One region of the Streptomyces sp. NPDC057253 genome, then DNA from elsewhere that is predicted to be linked to it. Evidence: riboswitches for the same ligand, from Rfam matches in the RefSeq annotation. Region 1 holds a riboswitch; the other holds the start of a gene.
The links. Region 1 has a riboswitch for cyclic di-AMP ahead of ACFULQ_RS14720 (M23 family metallopeptidase). Riboswitches for the same ligand answer to the same signal wherever they lie in the genome.
Positions count from the first base shown of each region.

Region 2: another riboswitch for cyclic di-AMP. It lies ahead of ACFULQ_RS34765 (M23 family metallopeptidase); the one in region 1 lies ahead of ACFULQ_RS14720 (M23 family metallopeptidase).

Region 1 is NZ_JBHUXV010000022.1:20,304-24,597, forward strand. It holds gene ACFULQ_RS14710 (PrsW family intramembrane metalloprotease) at 1-366, shown strand, start outside; partial or broken gene ACFULQ_RS14715 (aldo/keto reductase) at 428-1,355, opposite strand; gene ACFULQ_RS14720 (M23 family metallopeptidase) at 1,528-2,553, opposite strand; cyclic di-AMP (ydaO/yuaA leader) riboswitch at 2,565-2,722, opposite strand; tRNA gene ACFULQ_RS14725 (tRNA-Met) at 3,017-3,090, opposite strand; gene ACFULQ_RS14730 (class II glutamine amidotransferase) at 3,149-3,898, shown strand; gene ACFULQ_RS14735 (histidine kinase) at 4,153-4,294, shown strand, end outside.
Region 2 is NZ_JBHUXV010000087.1:8,557-12,850, reverse strand. It holds gene ACFULQ_RS34775 (M16 family metallopeptidase) at 1-1,247, shown strand, start outside; gene ACFULQ_RS34770 (M16 family metallopeptidase) at 1,244-2,632, shown strand; cyclic di-AMP (ydaO/yuaA leader) riboswitch at 2,857-3,019, shown strand; gene ACFULQ_RS34765 (M23 family metallopeptidase) at 3,033-3,794, shown strand; gene ACFULQ_RS34760 (GntR family transcriptional regulator) at 3,994-4,294, shown strand, end outside.

The DNA.
Region 1 (4,294 bases):
TACGTGCTCGGCTCGATGCGGGCGCGGCGGGTGGCGCGGGAGTACGCGCGGCGGCAGCTCGGCGGGCGGCCCGCGGGGCGGGCGGTCGCGCAGTACGAGGCGTACGCGACGTCCCTGGCGTTTCTACGGCGACGGGGGCGGCTCGGGCGGGCGAACGCGGACTTCGTCGTACGGGAGCGGGAGTTGCTCCAGGAGCTGTGGCGACGACGGGACGTGGCCCGACCCGCGCTCGATCACGCGGCCCGGGTGGCTGCGCCGCCTTGGCCGGTGTACGGCGTGTACGGCTACCCACCCCCACCGGGCCACCCCGCACTGCCGGCCCAGCCGATCCAGCCCTATCCCGCGTACAACCCGTATCGCACGTAGGCCCGCGCCGCCGGAATGAGAAGGCGTCGGCCTGAAGGTCGGGCCAACGCCTCCCCCGCCCTCAGGCAGACGCCGCCGTCAGCCGCTCCACCTCCGCCTCCGTCAAGGTCACGTCCGCCACGGCCAGCAGGGGCGGGAGTTGGTCCACCGTGCGGGCCGAGGCAATAGGGGCCGTGATCGTGGGCTGGGCTGCGAGCCAGGCGAGGGCGATCGTGGCGACCGCCACACCGTGGGACTCGGCGATGTCGTCGAGGGCCGCGAGGACCTTGCGGCCGCGGTCGGTGTCGAGGTGCCGGCCGGCCCCCGCCGCGCGCACCCTCGACCGTCGTACCGGGCCGGTACTTGCCGGTGAGGAAGCCGGACGCGAGGGCGTAGTACGGGACGGCGGCGAGGCCCTCCCGGGAGGCGACGGCCTGGAGCTCGCCCTCGTAGGTGGCGCGCGAGACCAGGTTGTAGTGGGGCTGGAGGGCGACATAGCGCGCCAGGCCCTCCCGGTCGGAGCAGGCGAGGGACTCCGTGAGCCGCGCGGCGGAGATGTTGGACGCGCCGATGATCTCCTCGACTGGAACCTGGGTCTTGTCGAAGTGGGTGCAGTAGAGATCTATGCGGTCCGTGCCCAGCCGCTTCAGGGACGCGTCGGCGGCGGCCTTGATGTTGGCGGCGGTCAGGCCCGGGAACTCGGGGTGCCGGCTGACCTTCGTGGCGATGACGACGTCGTCGCGGTCGCCGCGGGCCGCCAGCCTCCCCCACTGCCTAAAGGGCGCAGGGGACCCCCACCCGATGATCGTCTCGGACTCACCGCCGGAGTTGCCGTCGACCCACGCGGAGTACGAGTCGGCCGTGTCGACGAAGTTGCCGCCCGCGGCGGTGTACGCGTCGAGGACGGCGAAGGACGTGGCCTCGTCGGCGGTCCAGCCGAAGACGTGGCCGCCGAGGGAGAGCGGGAAGACCTCGAGGTCGGAGGAGCCGAGCTTGCGGAGAGAAGTCATGCCATACGTCGACACCCGCGCCGGACGCCGCTCTTCCGCTCCGGCCGCAAAGTCCTCGTAGACAACCGGAATCACCCCTCCGAAACTCCGTCCCTGCACGCACCGACGGCCCTGACGTCGGGGGGACGTCGTCAGGGCCGCCGGAAACCGTAGTGAGGTCAGTGAGGGAGGCTCAGGGGTTGAGCCCCTTGCCGCGCAGCCACGCCATCGGGTCGATCCCGTCGGCCGAGCCGTTCGGGTGGACCTCCAGGTGCAGGTGCGCGCCGGTGACGTTGCCGGTGGCGCCCACGCGGCCGATGACGTCACCGGTGCCGACCTTCTGGCCGACGCTGACGCTGATCGAGGACTGGTGGCAGAACCACAGCTCGGTGCCGTCGTCGAGGGTGAGGATCGTGCGGTAGCCGTAGGAACCGGCCCAGCCGGCCTCGGTGATGGTGCCGCTGTGGATCGCCTTGATGAGCGTGCCCGTGGGGGCCGCGAAGTCGAGGCCCGTGTGGTAGCCCGAGGACCACAGCGAACCGGCCTGACCGAAGGTGCCCGTGATGGTGTACGACGAGGTCGGCAGCGTGTACTGCTTCGCGAGCTCGGCCAGGCGCGCGGCCTCGGCCTTCTTCGCGGCCTCCTCCTCCGCCTTCTTCTTCGCGGCGGCGGCCTTCTCCTGGGCTTCCTTCTCCGCCTTGGCGGCGGCCGCGTCGGCCTCCTTCTGGGCGGCGTCGGCGACGGCCTGGGCGGCCTTGGTGTCGAGCTGGTCCTGCTGGACCTCGGCCTGGGCGAGGATGCGCGAGCGCAGCGCCTCACCGGCGTCCGAGGCGCCCTTGGCGGTGTCGACGGTGGTGGTGCCGACGCTGCTGAAGGCGCTCGTGTCGTCCGCGCCGGAGTCGGAGTCGTCCGAGATGAGCGAGCCGACGTTGGGCAGGTCGGGCATCGAGATGGAGACCGGCGGCTTGCCGGTGTTGGCGCTGGCCATCCCACCGGCGCTGACCGCGGCTATGACACCTACACCGAGGACGGTGGAGCTGCGGGCGAATCCGCCGCCGCGCTGCTTGGCCACGCGATGCCGGCCTCGCACCGGGGCGAGGGAGTCGGCGGTCGGGTTCCATTCGCCGAGGGGGGCGTCGTCGTCGGGGCGGTAGCCGCCGTAGACGAGCGTGTCGCGAGGGGCGAACGGGGCCTCGGGGGCAGGCGGGTTGGACGCCACGTGGGCGTGCTCCTTTCCTTCCTTCTCGCCTACCGGGTTAGCTGACGGGTTCGGAGCAGGAAGGTCTCCTACGCGCGTAAACCAACCGTGCTGCCACGGCGGTCGACGAGCGATTCACCCCAAGGTGGTGGTTCCCCGGTTCCCTTGCGGAATTCGGCGCGTGAGCACGGAGCCGTCTCTTGTGACGGCTGGGACGACCGCGCTGCGTTATCGAACGTTAATAGACCCAGGGGTCCGATTCCAAGCCGTTCCTCTTGATCATTAACGAAATCCCGCAGGACTTACGGCCCATGAACGGCGAAAAACGGGCGAGTTGACCATGTCTCAGGCAACACGCAGGTGTTGACGGTATGTCAGGGATGATGCGGAGGGCGCTCGCTCATTCACGCAATGTTACGGACAGGCCAGAGAAAACACCCAGGGCCGGAATCCAGTGAACTGGATTCCGGCCCTGGGCCTTGAGTAGCGGGGACAGGATTTGAACCTGCGACCTCTGGGTTATGAGCCCAGCGAGCTACCGAGCTGCTCCACCCCGCGTCGGTGTGACACCAGCATACGTCATCCGCGGGGCAGGTCGCGCACGCATACTCGCCCCATGTGCCGTCTCCTCGGCGTGGTCACCCGCGCCCCGCTGCCCCTGTCCACCGCCTTGGGCGAACTGGCCGCTCCCTTCACGGAGTTGAGCCAGGAGCACGCTGACGGATGGGGGATCGCGGCCCGGCCGGGGCGGGACGGGAACGGTCCGCGGGTGGTCAAGGGGATCGAGCGGGCCGTGGGAGACCGGCTCTGGGGCGACGCGCTCACCGGGACGCGCGCCGACGCCGCCGTGCTGCATCTGCGGATGGCGAGCCCCGGGCTGCCCGTCGTGCCGGGCAACACCCACCCGTTCACCGCGGGCGGCCTCGCCTTCGCGCACAACGGCTTCTTCTCTCCGTACGACGCCCTCGACGAGCTCATCGATCCCGACCTGCTGTCCGGGGCGGGCGGGAGCACCGACTCCGAGCGGTTCTTCCTGCGGGTGCTGACCCTGCTGCGGGACAAAGGCCCGGTCGACGCGCTCGCGCGGACCGCCGAGGACATCCGCGCCCGCGCGTCCTTCGCGAGCCTCAACTGCCTGCTGCTGACCGAGGAGGCGCTGTACGCGTACGCCGACGAGGACCCGGACTCCGAGGTCAGCCGCCGGCGCGGGCCCGACTTCTTCCGGCTGCGGTACCGGGCGGACGGCGAGCGGGTGGTCGTGGCGTCGAGCGGGGTGCCCCAGCCGGACGGAGCGTGGCGGGTGCTGCCGTACCGGCGGGTGCTGGAGGTCCGGCGGGGTGACCTGGGCGTACGTGTGCACGGGTGAGGGCCGGCGGGACGACCTGGGCGGCATCCGTACGCACGGGCGAGGGGCGGCGAGACAACCTGCGCGTCCGTGCACACAGACGAGGGGCGACGGGGCGACCTCCGCGTACGTGCGCGCAGGGGCCGCGGGGTGACCTCGGCGTACGTGTGCACAGGGCCGGCGCGGTGACCTCCGCGTACGTGTGCACAGGTGAGCGGCGGATGGTGTAGCCCGCTACACCGTGCCGGCGGGGCCGATCCTCTAGCGTGAGCCGCATGTGGAAGTCGGTCCGGCGGGCCGCGATGGCGACCGTGCACCTCGTGGTGGCCGCGGCGATGTGCTTCGGGGTGTACCTCTTCGTCACCGTGCTGCTGATCACCGCCGTGGGCACGCTCGTGGTGGTCGGCTGCTGGCTGC
Region 2 (4,294 bases), on a different contig from region 1:
ACGAGGTCAAGGGCCGTACCGGCCTGGCTCACCTCTTCGAGCACCTGATGTTCCAGGGCTCGAAGCAGGTGCACGGCAACGGTCACTTCGAGCTCGTCCAGGGCGCGGGCGGCTCGCTCAACGGCACCACCAGCTTCGAGCGCACCAACTACTTCGAGACCATGCCGACCCACCAGCTGGAGCTCGCCCTCTGGCTGGAGGCCGACCGCATGGGCTCCCTGCTGGCCGCCCTCGACGACGAGTCGATGGAGAACCAGCGCGACGTCGTCAAGAACGAACGCAGGCAGCGCTACGACAACGTCCCCTACGGCACCGCGTTCGAGAAGCTGACCGCGCTCGCCTACCCCGAGGGCCACCCCTACCACCACACCCCGATCGGTTCGATGGCCGACCTGGACGCGGCCACCCTGGAGGACGCGCGCGCGTTCTTCCGCACGTACTACGCGCCCAACAACGCCGTCCTGTCGGTCGTCGGCGACATCGACCCCGAGCAGACGCTCGCCTGGATCGAGAAGTACTTCGGCTCCATCCCCGCGCACGACGGCAAGCCCGCGCCCCGCGACGGCTCCCTGCCGGAGACCATCGGCGAGCAGCTGCGCGAGGTCGTCGAGGAGGAGGTCCCCGCGCGCGCGTTGATGGCCGCCTACCGGCTGCCGCACGACGGCACCCGCGAGGCGGACGCGGCCGACATCGCCCTGACCGTCCTGGGCGGCGGCGAGTCCTCCCGCCTCTACAACCGGCTCGTACGGCGCGACCGTACGGCCGTCGCGGCCGGCTTCGGCCTGCTGCGCCTGGCCGGAGCGCCCTCCCTGGGCTGGCTGGACGTGAAGACCTCCGGTGACGTCGAGGTGCCGGTCATCGAGGCCGCCATCGACGAGGAGCTCGCCCGCTTCGCCGCGGAGGGCCCCACCGCCGAGGAGATGGAGCGCGCCCAGGCCCAGTTGGAGCGCGAGTGGCTGGACCGGCTCGGCACCGTCGCGGGCCGCGCCGACGAACTGTGCCGCTACGCCGTCCTGTTCGGCGACCCGCAGCTCGCCCTGACCGCCGTACAGCGCGTCCTGGAGGTGAGCGCCGAGGAGGTCCAGGCGGTCGCCAAGGCCAAGCTGCGCCCCGACAACCGCGCGGTGCTCGTCTACGAGCCCACCGCCCCGGCCGAGATCGCCGACAGCGCCGAGGACGCCGCCGAGGACCCGGAAGCCGCGGCGACCGTAGAAGCCACCGACGAGAACGAGGAGGCGGCCAAGTGACCGAGCTCGCCGCGATGGAATTCCACCCGCAGCCGCAGGCGGGCGAGCCCAAGGTCTGGGCCTTCCCCGCCCCTGAGCGTGGGACGCTCGACAACGGCCTCACGCTCCTGCGCTGCCACCGCCCCGGCCAGCAGGTCGTCGCCGTCGAGGTGCTCCTGGACGCGCCCCTGGACGCCGAACCGGCCGGCCTGGACGGCGTCGCCACGATCATGGCGCGCGCCTTCTCCGAGGGCACCGACAAGCACTCCGCCGAGGAGTTCGCCGCAGAGCTGGAGCGCTGCGGTGCCACCCTCGACGCGCACGCCGACCACCCCGGCGTCCGCCTCAGCCTCGAAGTGCCCGCCTCCCGCCTCGCCAAGGCGCTCGGTCTGCTGGCCGACGCGCTCAGGGCGCCCGCGTTCGCGGACAGCGAGGTCGAGCGGCTCGTCACCAACCGCCTGGACGAGATCCCGCACGAGCTGGCCAACCCCTCGCGCCGCGCCGCCAAGGAGCTCTCCCGGGAGCTGTTCCCGGCGGACTCCCGCATGTCGCGCCCGCGCCAGGGCACCGAGGAGGCCGTCGAGAACATCGACTCCGCGGCCGTACGCGCCTTCTACGAGAAGCACGTGCGCCCCGCCACCGCGACCGCCGTGGTCGTCGGCGACCTCACCGGCATCGACCTGGACGCGCTGCTCGCCGACACCCTCGGCTCCTGGACCGGTTCGCAGGCCCAGCCGCGCCCGGTGCCGCCGGTGACCGCCGACGACACCGGCCGGGTCGTCATCGTGGACCGCCCCGGCGCCGTCCAGACGCAGCTGCTGATCGGCCGTATCGGCGCCGACCGGCACGCACGCGTGTGGCCCGCGCAGGTGCTCGGCACGTACTGCCTCGGCGGCACCCTCACCTCCCGCCTGGACCGCGTCCTGCGCGAGGAGAAGGGCTACACCTACGGCGTGCGCGCGTTCGGGCAGGTCCTCAGGTCCGCCCCGGACGGCTCGGGGGCCGCGATGCTCGCCATCAGCGGTTCCGTGGACACCCCCAACACGGGTCCCGCGCTGGACGACCTGTGGAAGGTGCTGCGCACGCTCGCCGAGGGCGGTCTCACCGACGCCGAGCGCGATGTCGCCGTCCAGAACCTCGTCGGGGTGGCGCCGCTCAAGTACGAGACCGCGGCGGCCGTGGCGAGCACGCTGGCCGACCAGGTCGAACAGCACCTGCCGGACGACTACCAGGCGACGCTGTACCAGCAGCTCGCCGCGACCGGCACCGTGGAGGCCACCGCGGCCGTCGTGAACGCCTTCCCGGTGGACCGGCTGGTGACGATCCTGGTCGGCGACGCGGCCGCCATCAAGGAGCCCGTCGAGGCCCTCGGCATCGGCGAGGTCAAGGTCGTGACAGCCGAGTAGCGGACGCGACCCACGCGCACGTGACCCGAAGGGGCCCTGGTGACCGATGTGTCACCAGGGCCCCTTCGACACCCAGGTCTCTTAGATGTCCGAATTGGGCCGGAGGTTGCCTGTCTGCCCTGTGGGATGCGCTACAAACACCGTGATCGGTTTGGGGATCGAAAGTCCGCCCGCATAGCGTCCCCTGGGCTGTTCGTCAGGCAGTGCGCCGCGTCCGCGGCACCGGACAGTCATCGCCGAGTCCCCGTACGGCGCGAGCCAGGGGAGCCGGGGACCCACCACACGTCCCTGGGGTGAATCGGACGCCCGCGCACCGCGAGGGGGTCCGTAGGAGACCTTCCTGCTCCGAACCCGTCAGCTAACCCGGTAGGCGAGAAGGAAGGAAAGGACCAGCCACCACATGGCGTTCACCTGCGCCACCGGGAAGCACCGTCGTCCCAGCCGTATGAAGCGCACCACCGCCCGCGCCGCGGGCGTCGCCGCCCTCGCCACCACCGGCGTCATCGGCACCCTCGCCGCCCCGGCGCTCGCCGCCGACAACTCCGTGAGCTCCGTCGAACAGAGCGGCCTCATGCCCGTCGTCAGCGCCGGTGACTCGCTCGCCGAGCAGATCGACGCCCAGGCCGTGGCCCAGGCGCAGGCCGCCGCGCAGAAGAAGGCGGCCGCCGAGGCCAAGCGCAAGGCCGAGGCACGGGCCAAGGAGATACGCGAGGCCAAGGAGCGCGCCGCCCGCGAGGCCGAGCGCAAGCGCCTGAACGCCTTCGTCGCCCCGATCTCCGGCTCCTACATCTCCACCGGCTACAAGAGCGGCGGCTCCATCTGGTCGTCCGGCAGCCACACCGGTGTCGACTTCCACGCCGCCAGCGGCACCTCCGTGCACGCGGTCGGCCGCGGCACCGTCGTGGAGGCCGGCTGGGGCGGGTCGTACGGCAACAACATCGTGATCCGGATGGCCGACGGCACCTACACGCAGTACGGCCACCTCTCGTCGATCGGCGTCTCGGTCGGCCAGTCGGTCACCCCCGGCCAGCAGATCGGCCTGTCCGGCGCGACCGGCAACGTCACCGGGCCGCACCTGCACTTCGAGGCGCGCACCAGCCCCGAGTACGGCTCGGACATCGATCCCGTCGCCTACCTGCGCTCGCACGGCGTCAGCGTCTGACGACCCGCGCGCGACCTCCGCGCGGCCTTCGTGAAGCCCCGGCTCCTCCGAGCCGGGGTTTCGTCGTTTCCAACGCCCCGCTGTCCAAAAAATATCCCCGGATTCCGGCCCGCCGTCGGAAATTCCCGCTGATTGCAATAGAGTCACTGAACACACGTCAATCGGCGACGTTTCACGGGGATTAAGACGGAGGTCGGACATGCGTATTCCGGCGCACTCGGTATGCACAGCGATCCGGGACGACATCGTCGCCGGTGTCCACGAGCGCGGCAGCCGGCTCACCGAGGAACTGCTCGCCCGTCGCTACGGCGTCTCCCGCGTCCCCGTCCGGGAGGCCCTGCGCACACTGGAGGCCGAGGGCTTCGTGGTGACGCGCCGGCACGCGGGCGCGTGCGTCGCCGAACCGACCGAGCAGGAGGGCGCCGACTTCCTGGAGATGCGCATGCTCCTCGAACCGCTCGGCGCCTCCCGGGCCGCCCAGCGGCGCACCGAGGCCCATC